3 regions of the Acidovorax sp. GW821-FHT10E04 genome follow, and region 2 is predicted to be linked to each of the others. Evidence: predicted binding sites of a transcription regulator. Region 2 holds the regulator's gene; each other region holds the start of a gene.

Region 1 (4,738 bases), on a different contig from region 2:
GGGATGGTGGTGCCCAGGAAGGAGGCCGCCAGCGTGGAATGGCGCGACTCGGTGAGCGCCATCGGCAGGCGCGCGAAGGTGGTGCCGGGCACGACGCGCGTGGTTCCCGGCACGGTGGTCGGCGTGTTCTGCGACTGGTCGTAGTCGTAGCCGGTGAACACGCGCGCCAGGTTGGTCACGTCGCTTTGCGTGTAGCTGTCGATGGGCTTGCCCGCGCTGTCGCGCTGGGGCGTGCCATCGGGGTTGAGCAGCACCAGGCCGATCGACATGAGCTGCATCACCTCGCGCGCGTAGTTCTCGTCGGGCTGGCGGCCGGTGGCGGCGTTTTCCTTCTGGTTGCCGCGCGTATTGAGGTAGTAGCCCATGGCCGCGTTGAGCGTCACGTCCTGCAGCAGGTTGCGGTAGTTGCCGAACGCGTTGGCCACCAGCTGGTCCCAGTACCACGCGAGGGCATGGCTGCGCCAGCTCAGGTCCAGGCCCGAGAGCGACACCACGCAGATCTCCGACAGCGCGAGCGCCACCCGCTTGCGCACCCCGTCGCTGGACTGCAGGAGCTGGTGCCAGATCATGTAGTCGCCCGGGTAGGTGTTGTCGTAGTAGGCCGTGTCCTTGTTGACGTCGGCGTAGCCGCGCTGGTTCAGCCAGTCCCAGCCGCTCAGCGACGGGGGGGCGCTGAACTGGCTCTCCAGCCAGCTGGCGTAGGTGGTGGAGCGCAGGGCGGCGATGTCCGCGGTGGAGGCGGAGAACTGGGCCTGCAGCAGGAAGCGCGCGGCCTCCGCGTCCGTCAGCGGCGCCGTGTGGGTTGCGCCGGGCAGCGCGGAACCGGCGCCCGGGCTGGCTGTCGTGCCCTCTTCCCCGCCACCTCCGCCACCGCCGCAGGCCGCCAGCGCCGCGGATGCGGCCAGCCCGGCCAGCAGGGGAAGGGGGTTCTTCGTGTCTTGGGAAGAAACGGCGGCCGGCGCGGGGTGGCGCGGGCTGTCTTGTGCCTCGCCCGCAGTCTGCGTTGCGGGAGGCGCCTCGGAGGTGGTGTGCATGGATCGTGGGGGGTGAAGGTGCGCGTTCAAAACCAGCGCATTTCAGGACTTCACCACATGCCGTTGCGGCGTGGAAACACAAGCGTTACCAAACGAAACAGCTTGCTGGGAAGGGGCCACGCGTAACAGTGGAGCAGTGATGGCAAATTGCAACACTTTGTTGGCCGCTGGCGAGGGGCGCCGCCCTCGCCGCCGCGCCCTGTCCTTCAGCCGCCGTAGTCCTGTGCTGACGCGTGCTGCGTGGCATGGCCTACGGTCCCCGCGGCGAATCATTTCTAGAGTCAATCCCATCGCATCACGCACCTGTTCCACGCATTCCGGGTGGATGGCTGACGCGAAATCTTTTCGAGGATGCACGCCATGAATGAAGACACCGTCAAGGGCAACTGGAAGCAGTTCAAGGGAAAAATGATCGAGCAGTGGGGCAAGCTCACGAATGACGATTTCGACGTCATCGACGGCAAGCGCGAACAGTTCCTGGGCAAGCTGCAGGAACGCCAGGGCATCGCCCGCGATGTGGCCGAGAAGCAGCTCAGCGACTGGCAGGCCCGCCACCCCGATTTCCGCTTCAACGACTGAGGCCACGGCCCCTTCGTTTCCCGGCCCCTCCCTTCCTATTTCTATCCATTACCGATCGAGGAGAAACCCATGAAATTCACCCGCACCCTGATGGCTTCTGTCGCAGCCGGCCTGCTGGCCACTTCCGCCTTCGCGCTGACGGACGCCGAATACAAGGCTGGCAAGGAACGCATTTCCGCCGACTACAAGGCCAGCAAGCAAAAGTGCGATGGCCTGCAAGGCAACGCCAAGGACATCTGTGTGAAGGAGGCCAAGGGCGCCGAGGACGTGGCCAAGGCCGAGCTCGACGCGCAGCACAAGCCCAGCCCCAAGGCCACCCGCAAGGTCGCCGACGCGCGGGCGGATGCGGCCTACGGCGTCGCCAAGGAAAAGTGCGACGACCTCAAGGGCAATGACAAGGACGTGTGCGAGAAGGATGCGAAGGCAGCCCGCGTGAAGGCCAAGGAAGATGCCAAGGTGGCCGAGACCCAGGCCAAGCCCGCGGACAACGCCGCCGAGAAGAACGCGGCGGTGGCCGAGGCCCGCAAGGATGCCAACGCCGAAAAGAACGATGCCGCCTACAAGGCCGCCAAGGAGCGCTGCGACGCGATGTCCGGCGACCTGAAGTCCAAGTGCGTGGATGACATGAAGCGCATGTACGGCAAGAGCTGAGCGCGCAGGGCCCTGGCCCGCGCCCACCCAGGAGCCCCGCCCCGTGCGGGGCTTTTTTCATGGGGATGGCCGCGGCCCTGGGGCGGAACCCTGACCTGCATCAATATGCGGGCCGCCGCGAAAAACTAACCTCGCTCCCCTGTCTTTGACCTGGTGCACAAGGGGATTTGCATGGCTCAACTCGAATGGTCCGACGCCCTGGCCCTGGACCTGGCCCTGATGGACGACACCCACCGTGAGTTCGTCGACCTGCTGGCCGCCGTCGATGGCGCGGACGACGCGCGCCTGCTGGCTGCCTGGCAGGCGCTGGTGGAGCACACCGACCACCATTTCGCGCAGGAGGACGCCTGGATGGCCTCCACGCGCTTCGCATCGGGCAACTGCCACAGCATGCAGCACCGGGTGGTGCTGCAGGTGATGCGTGAAGGCACCGCGCGTGCGCAGCAGGGCGACCTCGCGGTGCTGCGCGTGATGGCCAGCGAACTGGCCCTGTGGTTTCCGCAGCATGCGCAGAGCATGGATGCCGCGCTGGCCCTGCACTTGCGCCGCGTGGGATTCGACCCCGTCTCGGGCGTGGTGCACGCCCCCGGGGCGCTGCCGGGCGAGCTGATCCACGGATGCGGCGGTGCGACCTGCTCGGAGGACGCGGGGGCTCCATCGCCCGCCGCCGCCTGCGCACCGCAGGAAGCGGTGGCCTGACCTTTCTCCCGCCTGCCGGTGCGCCAGGCCCGGCCAGCCGCAATGGCCGGGATGGGCAATGCGCTTCTGTTTTGATAGCTGCCAGCGCCTGCCAATCAAGCGTTGGCGGCTATTTTCATCAAGAACCCGGCGCCGGGCACTCAGTGCCGCGGGCTGCGCGGCAGCAGCAGGCCCGCCATGCGCCACGACAGGTCGCGCAGCGCCCTGCGCAAGGCGGGGGAGTCGGTGGGGCCGCAGGCCGCATCCGGGGCGCCGCACGGGTGGTAGGCCGCTTCCAGCACGTGCTGCTTGGCGCTGAGCAGCGCCGCCCGGTCCTGCGCCCGCAGGGCCGCCGTCAGCTGATCGCGGTGGCGCTGCACGCGCTCGGCTTCCGCCGGGGTCAGCGTGGGCACGGGTGCGCCGGTGCATGCCGCCGGGTCCGCCAGGTGCTGCGCCCAGGCTGTCGGCGCGGTGTGCGTTCTCATGCGGCCTCCGCGCGGGGGGCGGTGGGGCGGGCGGCGGGCGGGGTGGGGCGGCTTGGCGCGCCGCCTTGCGACAGCCCGTACCAGTTCACCTTGCGCGTGAGCACCATCACGGCCGCCAGCACCAGGAAGAGCGCGATGGCACCGACGACCAGCGCCGTCTGCTCCAGCTGCAGCAGCAGGTACAGCAGGCCATACAGCAGCGCGATGCCGGCCCCCAGGGGAATGCCGCGCGCCAGGCTGCCCAGCATGTGGCTGGCGTAGTAGGCCAGCAGCAGCACGCAGGCGGTCGCCGCCACGGCGTAGGAGGCGCCGAACGGCAGGTGCTCCGACAGGCTCACGAGCAGCAGGAAGAAGCTGCACAGCGCGCTGCCCACCAGCAGGTACTGCACGGGGTGCACGCGCAGTTTTTTCATCAGCTCGAACAGGCCCACGGCCACGAAGGTGAGTGCGATGAACAGCACGCCGTACTTGGTGGCGCGGTCCGACAGGGAATAGGGATTCACCGGGTCGACGAAGGCCACGCTGAAGCTGTCCGCGCAGTCGCCCGGCGTGGCGCTGGAGGGCGCGTCGTCGCCGCGGGCGCCGTCGTCCGCGCCCCCCAGGCAGATGCGCTTGCCGTGGGCGACATCGGCCTGCGCCGTGGTGGCCAGCGACGACAGCCGCCATTGCGCCGAGAAGCCGGTCTTCTTGACTTCCCGCTCCGATGGCAGGAAGCGCCCCGCGAACGAGGGGTGCGGCCAGCTGCTGGTCATCACCACCTCGGTGCTGCCCCCCAGGGGCACGATGGCCAGGCGCTCGGTGCCCACCAGTTCCAGGTCCAGCGTGGCGGTCAGGCCATCGGCCTTGCCGCGCACCGATTCGGGCAGCACGGCGTGCAGGCCCCGGCTGTAGGTGGGGTGGAAGGTGCCGGGCTTGAGGGCCAGGGCCTGGTCCGCCAGCGTGAGCTGCGCCGTGCGGATGCCGCGCGCGTCGCCCACGGCCATCATCGCGATGGGCGCGCCGCAGTGCATGCGCGAGTTCTTCATGGTGCTTTGCGGCTCGAGGCTGGCCAGCGACCCCCACTGCGCCGTGACGTGGGCCTTGAGGTTGTAGGTGTTCACCTTGTGCAGGCCGCGCGCGCGCTCCTCCATCGCCGCGCCCGTGCTCAGCTTGAGCTGCTCGGGCATGGCCGTGAGCAGGAACTCGCGGCGCTGCTCCACCATGCGGCGCTCGTCGCCCTTGCCGGTTTCCACGTCCCAGGTCTCCACGCAGGCGCTGTGGATCATGGGGCCCATCAGCGTCTGCGGCCCGGCCAGGCTGTCGGCCACGCTC
Region 2 (4,738 bases):
TTCGCACGCTGGCGCTGGGGCATGGTGTTTCTCACGCAACTGGTCTTTTACGGCCTTCCCTGGTTCGAGTGGGGGCAGCGCCAGATGGTGCTGTTCGACCTGGGGGCACGGCGGTTCTATATTTTCGGGCTGGTGCTCTATCCGCAGGACTTCATCTATCTCACGGGCCTGCTCATCATCTCGGCGCTGTCGCTTTTCCTGTTCACGGCCGTGGCGGGGCGGCTGTGGTGCGGTTTCGCCTGTCCCCAGACGGTCTACACCGAAATGTTCATGTGGATCGAGCACAAGATCGAAGGCGATCGCAGTGCCCGGCTGCGGCTGGACAACGGGCCCTGGACCTTCGAGAAGATCCGCAAGAAGTTTCTCAAACAGGTGGTATGGATCACCGTGGCGCTGTGGACGGGGTTCACGTTCGTGGGCTATTTCGTGCCCATCCGCGAGCTCGGCGCGGAACTGCTGGCGCTGCAGGGCAACTGGCAGATATTCTGGGTGCTGTTCTACGGCTTTGCCACGTATGGCAATGCGGGCTACATGCGCGAGCAGGTGTGCAAGTACATGTGCCCCTACGCGCGCTTTCAGAGCGCGATGTTCGACCGGGACACCCTGATCGTGAGCTATGACGTGGAACGCGGCGAGCCGCGCGGCCCGCGCAACAAGACGATCGACCACAAGGCCAAGGGCCTGGGCGACTGCATTGACTGCACCCTGTGCGTGCAGGTGTGTCCCGTGGGCATCGATATCCGCAAGGGCCTGCAGTACGAGTGCATTGGCTGCGGACTGTGCGTGGATGCGTGCAACACGGTGATGGACAAGATGCACTACCCCCGGGGGCTGATCCGCTTTTCCACGCTGAACGGCGTGGCGCAGCGCTGGAGCCAGTCGCAGATCCTGCGGCGCGTCCTGCGGCCTCGCGTGCTGATCTACACCGCCGTGCTGGTGGCACTGTGCGTGGGCATGATGGCCAGCCTGGTCACCCGCACGCCGCTCAAGGTGGATGTGGTGCGCGACCGCGCGGCCCTGTCGCGCATCGTGGCGGGCGGCAAGCTGGAGAATATCTACCGCCTGCAGATCATGAACGCCACCGAAGGCCCCCAGCGCTACCGCATCGGCGCCCGCGGCCTGGACGGGCTGGAGGTGGCCTCTGAAGCCGAGGTGGACATTGGCCCCGCGGAGTCCCGGTGGGTGGCCGTGCGCCTGCAGATACCGTATGGCTCCGCGCCCCCGGGCTCCCATGCCGTGCAGTTCGATGTGCAGGCGGTGGGCGCTGCGGCCCATGTGACCGAGAAGTCCGTATTCCTGGTGCCCCGATGAGGCGACGTGCACCCCGGTGCACGGCCCCGGGGACGTTGTATGACCGAGAAGATTTTTGAGGAGCAAGCACCCATGCCATCCAATCCAGCCATCGGCTCCGCCCCCGCCACCGCTGCGCCCTGGTGGAAATTCGGCCACGTCTGGCTGATCATCGCCGGCCCTGCCATCGTCATCGTGGCGGGCTTTGTCACGCTGTGGCTGGCGATTTCGCGGCCAGACCCCGTGGTCGTCGAGGACTACTACCGCCAGGGCATCGAAATCAACAAGACGCTGGAGGCTCCGGAGAAGAGCCTGGCCCCGGCCATGAAGGGCCGCAACCACGCGGCGACACCGGTTCAGGACCAGCCACGCTGAAACCCCTGGCCGAGCAGCGGGTCTGCGCGGCCTTACCAGGAGACAACCCCGATGTGGACGCAACGCCTGATGTGGATTGCATGGCCCGCCTTTCTGATGGCGGGCGCGATGGAGATGCTGGTTTTTGCTATGGTGGACCCGCAGGACCTGCATTGGTTCGGGCAGCCGCTGGCCCTGTCGCGCCAGGGCGTCTACACGCTCGCGTTCTTTGCGTTCTGGGCCATCACCATGGCCTCCAGCGCGTTGACCACGCTGCTGGCAATGTCGCCCTTTGAACTCAACCGCTGCCCCGTGCCCGAAGGCGAGCGCCCTGATGATTGCCGAAAGACATCATCCTGCCCTTGAACAGCGCACCGGCCGGGCTCCGGTGGCAAGGCGTTGCCGGGACGGGCGGACCTGGCTCGCCTTGCTCAGTGGCAGGCGGACTGGTTGTTCACGATGCGCTTGAGCGCGTCGGTCTCGAGGATGCGGACATGGCGCTGCTTGACTTCGACAATGCCTTCTTCCACAAACTTGGAGAAGGTGCGGCTCACGGTCTCGAGCTTGAGGCCCAGGTAGCTGCCGATCTCCTCGCGCGTCATGCGCAGCACCAGCTCGGACTGCGAGAATCCGCGGGCGTGCAGGCGCTGCACCAGATTGAGCAGGAACGCTGCCAGGCGCTCCTCGGCACGCATGCTGCCCAGCAGCAGCATCACGCCGTGTTCGCGCACGATCTCGCGGCTCATGATCTTGTGCACGTGGTGCTGCAGCGCGGTGACCTCGCGGGACAATTCCTCGATGCGGTCAAACGGCATGACGCAGACCTCGGCGTCTTCCAGGGCCACCGCATCGCAGGTGTGGTGGTCATTCACGATGCCGTCCAGGCCGATGATCTCGCCCGCCATCTGGAACCCCGTGACCTGGTCGCGTCCGTCCTCGGTGGCCACGCAGGTCTTGAAAAAGCCGGTGCGGATGGCATAAAGCGAGGTGAACGACTCACCATTGCGAAACAGCGTACCGCCGCGCTTCACCTTGCGGCGAACTGCAACGACCTCGTCGATGCGGTGCAGTTGCTCTTCGCTCAGGCCCACCGGCATGCACAGCTCGCGCAGGTTGCAATTGGAACAGGCGACTTTGATGGTGAGCGGGTTCATAGGCACAGGGCGGAGTTAGGTTTCGAGCATACCGCCCGATGGCCGAAGAGGGAGTCTCTTGGAGGGCGGGCAGGCGACTGACATGCATCAAATTGTCGCTGTTCCGGCCACTCCATCACTTGATTCATGTCAAGGACATGGGGGGCAGCTTACGGCACAGTCAAGGTGTACGCAAGGATTCGCCCCATGACCGCTGTTTCGCCTGACCTGCTGCGCCGTTTTGACGTACCAGGCCCCCGCTATACCTCCTATCCGACGGCCGACCGGTTTGTGGAAGCCTTCGGCCAGGAGGACTACGCCCTCGCCCTCGAGCAGCGCCGCATGGGCACCCTGACCAAGGCGCTGCCCTTGTCCCTGTATGTGCACATCCCTTTTTGCGAGTCGCTGTGCTACTACTGCGCCTGCAACAAGATCATCACCAAGCACCACGACCGGGCTGAAGTCTATCTGCGCTATCTCAGCCGCGAGATCGATCTGCACACGGCGCACTGCGGCACGGGGCAGGTGGTGAGCCAGCTGCATCTGGGCGGCGGCACCCCCACCTTCCTGTCGGACGATGGCTTGCGGGAACTCATGGCGATGCTCCAGCGCAGCTTCACCCTGGCGCCGGGCGGGGAGTACTCGATCGAGGTGGACCCCCGTACCGTCAATGCCGACCGGCTTGCCGTGCTCGCGGAGCTTGGATTCAACCGGCTGAGTTTTGGCGTGCAGGATTTTGACCCCGAGGTTCAGAAGGCGGTGCACCGCATCCAGCCCGCCGAACAGGTGTTTTCGCTGGTGGAATCCGCGCGCTCGCTCGGCTTCGAATCGATCAATGTGGACCTGATCTACGGGTTGCCGCGCCAGACGCCGGAGTCGTTCGACCGCACGCTGGCGCAGGTGGTTCAGTTGCGGCCTGATCGCATTGCGCTGTATGCCTATGCCCACCTGCCGGAGCGGTTCAAGCCCCAGCGCCGCATCCTCTCCGCCGAACTGCCCGCAGCCTCCGGCAAGGTGTCGATGCTCTCCCGTTCGCTCGACGCGTTCATGGGCGCCGGCTATGTGTATGTGGGGATGGACCACTTCGCGCTGCCGGAGGACTCGCTGGCCGTCGCCAAGCGGCAGGGCCGCTTGCACCGCAACTTCCAGGGCTACAGCACCCAGCCCGACTGCGACCTGATCGGCCTGGGCGTGTCGGCCATTGGCAGGGTCGGCGCCACCTACAGCCAGAACGCCAAGACCCTGGATGAGTACTACGACCTGCTGAACCAGGGGCGTCTGCCCGTGGTGCGTGGCCTGGCCCTGACGCGGGACGACCTCGTGCGCCGTGCCGTCATCATGTCCTTGATGTGCCAGGGAGAACTGCTGTTCGAGCCCATGGAACAGGCCTGGCTCCTCGATTTTCGGCACTATTTCTCCGCCGAACTGGCGCAACTCGACACCATGGCCGAGCAGGGACTGGTCAAGGTGAGGCCCGACGGTGTCGAGGTCACGGCCATGGGCTGGTTCTTCGTGCGCGGCATCGCCATGGTTTTCGACCGATATCTGCAGGCAGACCGCAACCGCGCGCGTTTTTCACGCATCATCTGAATCCCATGCTTGCAACGGTTGCCTCGACTGCCTTGTTGATGGGGCTCGTTGGCGGGTCCCATTGCCTGGCCATGTGCTCGGCACCTTGTGGCGCCGTGGTGGGGCAGGGGAGCGCGGGCTGCGCATCCGCCCCGGGCGCCGGGGCGCCGGCGGAGGGGGCTCCCCCGAAGGTGCAGGCGGTGCGGTGGGCACCGCGCGGTGGCGTGGCCCGGCGGGCCGTGGCCTTTCATACGGGCCGCCTGACGGGATATGCCCTGGCGGGCGGGCTGGCCGCCCTGGCCATGGACAGCCTGGCGTGGCTCACTCAGCAGACCATGGCACTGCGCCCGGCGTGGACCTTGATGCACGTCGCGGTGATGGCGTGGGGGCTG
Region 3 (4,738 bases), on a different contig from region 2:
CCAGGTCCTCCCGCATGGGCGGCAGCAGCAGCGCGTACGCAAAGCGCGTGATGCCGAGCGACACCGCCGCCCCCATCGACAGCGCCACGGCCAGCCACAGCGCGGGCACGGGGCGGGGGGAAGGATGGCGGGGCGGCATGGCGTTTGATTCTGCCCCAGGCCGCGCCAGCGCGCCGCGGCCCCCCGCACACCGCCGGCCAGCCCCGGATAGCACAAAACCAGAGCCCTTGTTGACGCATGTGCGCTGCACGTTTTGCGCGGCAGCATTAACCTTCCGGGGTTGATCGATTGTGTGCAACCCGTTTTTGAAAGCCCCGCATGCCTTTTCTGTCCGACCCCGTCCAAGCCGGTGACCTGCAGCTGGCCAACCGCATCGCCATGGCACCGCTCACGCGCAACCGCTCGCCCAACGCGGTGCCCACCGACCTCGTGGCCACCTACTACACGCAGCGCGCCAGCGCCGGCCTGCTGATTTCCGAGGCCACCGCCATCAGCCACCAGGGACAGGGCTACGCCGACGTGCCCGGCCTGTATGCGCCCGAGCAGATCGCCGGCTGGAAGAAGGTCACTTCGTCCGTGCACGCGGCGGGCGGCAAGATCGTGGTGCAGCTGTGGCATGTGGGCCGTGTCTCGCACACCGACCTGCAGCCGGGCCATGCCGCGCCCGTGGCCCCGTCGGCGATCCAGGCCAAGACCAAGACCGTGCTCATCAAGGACGGCGTGCCCACGTTCACCCAGACCTCGGAGCCCCGCGCGCTCGAGATCGCCGAGATCCCCGGCATCGTGGCCGACTACCGCCGTGCCGCCCGCGCTGCCATCGAGGCCGGCTTCGACGGCGTGGAGGTGCACGCCGCCAACGGCTACCTGATCGACCAGTTCCTCAAGACCAGCGCCAACCACCGCACCGACGCCTATGGCGGCAGCATCGAGAACCGCGCCCGGCTGCTGGTCGAAGTGGTCACCGCCATCACGCAGGAAATCGGTGCCGGCCGCACGGGCATCCGCCTGTCGCCCGTGACGCCCGCCAACGACGTGGTGGACGCGGACCCGCAGCCCCTGTTTGACTACGTGGTGCGCCAGCTCGGCCCGCTGGGCCTTTCCTACATCCACGTGATCGAGGGTGCGACCGGCGGCCCGCGCGAACTGCCCGACCGCCCCTTCGACTACGCGGCCCTGAAGGCGGCCTACCGCGCGGCCGGCGGCCAGGGCGCGTGGATGGTGAACAACGCCTACGACAAGGCGCTGGCGGAAACCGCGCTCGCGAACGGCGCGGACATCGTGGCCTTTGGCCGGCCGTTCATCGCCAACCCCGACCTCGTGCAGCGCCTGGAGCGCGGCGCGCCCCTGAACGAGGTCAACCGCGCCACGCTGTACGGCGGCGGCGCGGAGGGCTACACCGACTACCCCGCCCTGTCGGCCTGAGGCGGGCGCGACGTCAGCCCAGCCCGATCGGGCTGGGCGCCCGCATCACGATGCGCGTGAACAGGCGATCGTAGGCGGGGTCCCGCGCCTGGCCGGGCGCCAGCGGGTTGGTATTGCCGGCAAACGCCGCATCGATCGCGGCCCAGTCGCCAGGCTGCAGGCATGCCTGGGCTGCTGGCAAGACCACGGTTTCCTCCAGGCGCATGTGCTCCAGGTAGAAAGCGACATAGCGCCGCAGGGCCTCGGAAAAGGTGTCGCGGCGCGCCTCGCCCATCAGCTCCCAGCCCAGCAGCAGATGCTGCAGCTCGCGCACGGCGGCCTCGCCGCCCGCGTGTTCGCGCTCCAGTTGCGCGATGGCGCCGGCCGCCTCCGGCGAACGCTCGGCCACCTTCGGGAACAGCCATTGCGATTCCTTCGGGTGGTGCTGGCGTTCGGGGAATTCGTCGATGTAGAACAGCATGGCCCGCATCACGTCGAAGAACGCGGCGGGCTCGTCGCCCGGCCCCTGGTCCAGCATCAGGCGCAAGGAATGCAGCACGGCCGCAAGCGACGCATGCTCTTCGTGGATGGTCCGCAGGCTGATCGACGGCATGGCAGTGCTCCCCAGGTCACAAGGCCTCCAGATTGCCATGCAGGCGCCCGCCCGCGCATGACGCAGGTCAACAAACCGTCGGGGACCGGGTGCGCATCGCGCGGCCGGTGCGCCTGCGGCCGCCGCACGCCGGGCATGAAAAAGCCCTGCATGCGCATCCGCCCGCAGGGCCCATTCCGGGTGTGATGGCGCGCGGGCGCCACCGGTTCAATCCATCATCAGCGCGCGAGCAGTGCCCTGGAAGGCTCCCCGGCAAGCGCCTGGTGCTGCGGCGCCTCCACGGGTGCGTGGTGGGCAGCGTGGAGCATGGCGTCGGCCAGGCGGAACTGCTGCACCACCTGCGACAGGCGCGCGGCCTGTTCGCGCATGGACTCGGCCGCCGCCGCGGATTCCTCCACCAGCGCCGCGTTCTGCTGCGTCATGCGGTCGATCTCGCCCACCGACTGGTTCACCTGGCCGATGCCGGCCGACTGCTCCGACGCCGCCGCCGTGATCTCGCCGATGATGTCGCCCACGCGCTGCACGCTGGCCACGATTTCCTTCATGGCCGTGCCCGCATCCTCCACGTGGCGCACGCCCCCGTCCACGGCCGTCACGCTGCTCTGGATCAGGCCCTTGATGTCGCTGGCCGCCGCCGCCGAGCGCTGGGCCAGGCTGCGCACCTCGCTGGCCACCACGGCAAAGCCCCGCCCCTGCTCACCGGCGCGCGCGGCTTCCACGGCGGCGTTCAGCGCGAGGATGTTGGTCTGGAAGGCGATGGAATCGATCAGGCCGATGATGTCGCCGATCTTGCGGCTGGAGGCCGAAATCTCCTGCATGCTGGAGACGGCCTGCTGCACCACCGAGCCGCCGCGCGTCGCGGTGCTGGAGGCCGATGCCGCCAGCTGGTTGGCCATCTGCGACGACGACGCGGTCTGCTGCACCGTCGAGGTGAGCTGCGAGAGCGAAGCCACCGCTTCCTGGGCATTGCTCGCCGTCTGCTCGGTGCGTTGCGAGAGGTCCTGGTTGCCCATGGCGATCTCCTGGCTGGCCGTGGCGATGTTGCCGCTGGCGTCCCGCACCTGCGCCACGAGCGCGCCCAGGCCCTGCTGCATGTCGCGCAGCGCGCGCTGCAGGTCGGCCACTTCGTCCTTGCCTTCGGCGGCAATGTTCTGGGACAGGTCCCCCCCGGCAATGGCCTGCGCCATGCGGCGCGCCTCTTCAAGCGGGTGGCAGATCGAGTTCATGTTCATCAGCGTGGTGGGCACCACCACCACCACGGTGATCACCACGGCCAGGACGAAGAGCCACTTGGTCTCGCTGGACACCCGGCCCTGCTGTTCGACCGACTTGGCCACTTCGGCCCGCAGCACGGTATCGAGCTCTCCCACCAGCTTGTCGGCCTGGTCGAACTCGGCCACGGCCTTGCCGCTCATGCGGTTGGCAATCGTGGCGGTGTCGTAGCCGCTGGCTTCCAGCTGCCGGGCCACATGGGCAAACAGCTCGCGGTAGCTGTCCAGCCTGGCGATGATGTTGCGCACCACCACGTTGTCCGCGTCGTCCTCGCCCTCCAGGAACTTCGCGGCGATCTTCTTGGCCTTGTCCTGGCTGGCCAGCCACTTGTCGTGCGCGGCCTTCACGGCTTCCGGCTTCTCGTAGCCAATGATCATGTCCTTCTCGTACTGGCGGACGGAGCCCATCTCGCCGCGCAGCTCCGCCATGTAGCCCACCTTGGCGAAGGAGTTGTCCATGAAGTTCTGGCTCATGTCATGGATGCGGAACATGCCCAGCATGCCCGCGCCGCCCAGCAGGCCCAGCAGGCCCAGCACCACCGCGATGGCCCCCAGCATGCGCATTCGGATGGTGAACTGCCGCATGAACGAGAAGAGATTCATGATGTGTCGTCCTTTTATGGGTATGGAGGGGCCGCGCCTGCATTCGAAGCCGCCGGCCTGCAACAAAGCGTTGCAGTTTGCCAGACATCGATGACCGCACTGTACGTATTTATCACATGCGCCAGCGCTTCAGTAAGAGGGCATTCGCCATCACGCTGACCGAGCTCAAGGCCATGGCCGCCCCTGCCACCACGGGGCTCAGGTAGCCCATCGCCGCCAGAGGAATCCCGGCCACGTTGTACGCGAACGCCCAGAACAGGTTCTGGCGGATCTTCATCACCGTGCGGTGGGAGATGTCGAGCGCCGCGGCCACCAGCATCGGGTCGCCCCGCATCAGCGTGATGCCCGCCGCATGCATGGCCACGTCCGTGCCGTTGCCCATGGCCATGCCCACATCGGCCGCCGCCAGCGCCGGGGCGTCGTTCACGCCGTCGCCCACCATCGCGACAATACGGCCCCCGCGCCGCGCCGCTGCGCCGGGTCGCTGCCCTCCGGGAGGGACTTCTTCGCTACCCCGTTGCAACGCAGCCACCCTGGCGGCCTTGTCACCCGGCAATACCTCGGCCATCACCTCACCCGCGTCGGGGTCCAGCCCCAGGCGCCGGGCCATGGCCTCGGCCGCTCCCCGGTTGTCGCCCGAGATCATCACGGTGCGGATGCCACGCGCCTTCAGCGCCGCCAGCGCCGCGCGCGCGCCGGGCTTGGGCTCGTCGCCAAAGGCCATCAAGGCACGCAAGACATAGCGTGCGCCGCTCGCCCCTTCGGTCGCACGCTGGGCCACGGCCGACACGGTGGCGCCCTCGTCCTGCAGCGCCCGGGCGCGCGCCGCCAGGGGGCCCATCTCCACGCC

What was found. The regulator FNR, encoded in region 2, switches genes on or off when oxygen is low (the NO sensors DNR and NnrR bind a similar motif). The targets are predictions, from matches to a motif close to TTGATNNNNATCAA.
Region 1: the regulator FNR is predicted to act here: its motif matches at 2,355-2,368, upstream of AC07OC_RS13395 (hemerythrin domain-containing protein).
Region 3: the regulator FNR is predicted to act here: its motif matches at 2,072-2,085, upstream of AC07OC_RS11600 (hemerythrin domain-containing protein).

What each region holds. Positions count from the first base shown of each region.
Region 1 covers NZ_JBWKMT010000003.1:867,821-872,558, forward strand. Annotated here, with positions in the region: gene AC07OC_RS13380 (DUF1800 domain-containing protein) at 1-1,034, opposite strand, end outside; gene AC07OC_RS13385 (CsbD family protein) at 1,395-1,613, shown strand; gene AC07OC_RS13390 (hypothetical protein) at 1,683-2,264, shown strand; gene AC07OC_RS13395 (hemerythrin domain-containing protein) at 2,436-2,963, shown strand; gene AC07OC_RS13400 (hypothetical protein) at 3,104-3,427, opposite strand; gene creD (cell envelope integrity protein CreD) at 3,424-4,738, opposite strand, start outside.
Region 2 covers NZ_JBWKMT010000002.1:410,100-414,837, forward strand. Annotated here, with positions in the region: gene ccoG (cytochrome c oxidase accessory protein CcoG) at 1-1,311, shown strand, start outside; gene AC07OC_RS06875 (FixH family protein) at 1,384-1,665, shown strand; gene AC07OC_RS06880 (hypothetical protein) at 1,717-2,010, shown strand; gene fnr (fumarate/nitrate reduction transcriptional regulator Fnr) at 2,076-2,798, opposite strand; gene hemN (oxygen-independent coproporphyrinogen III oxidase) at 2,985-4,367, shown strand; gene AC07OC_RS06895 (sulfite exporter TauE/SafE family protein) at 4,373-4,738, shown strand, end outside.
Region 3 covers NZ_JBWKMT010000003.1:491,068-495,805, reverse strand. Annotated here, with positions in the region: gene AC07OC_RS11610 (YbfB/YjiJ family MFS transporter) at 1-139, opposite strand, end outside; gene AC07OC_RS11605 (alkene reductase) at 319-1,422, shown strand; gene AC07OC_RS11600 (hemerythrin domain-containing protein) at 1,436-2,014, opposite strand; gene AC07OC_RS11595 (methyl-accepting chemotaxis protein) at 2,233-3,888, opposite strand; gene AC07OC_RS11590 (heavy metal translocating P-type ATPase) at 4,001-4,738, opposite strand, start outside.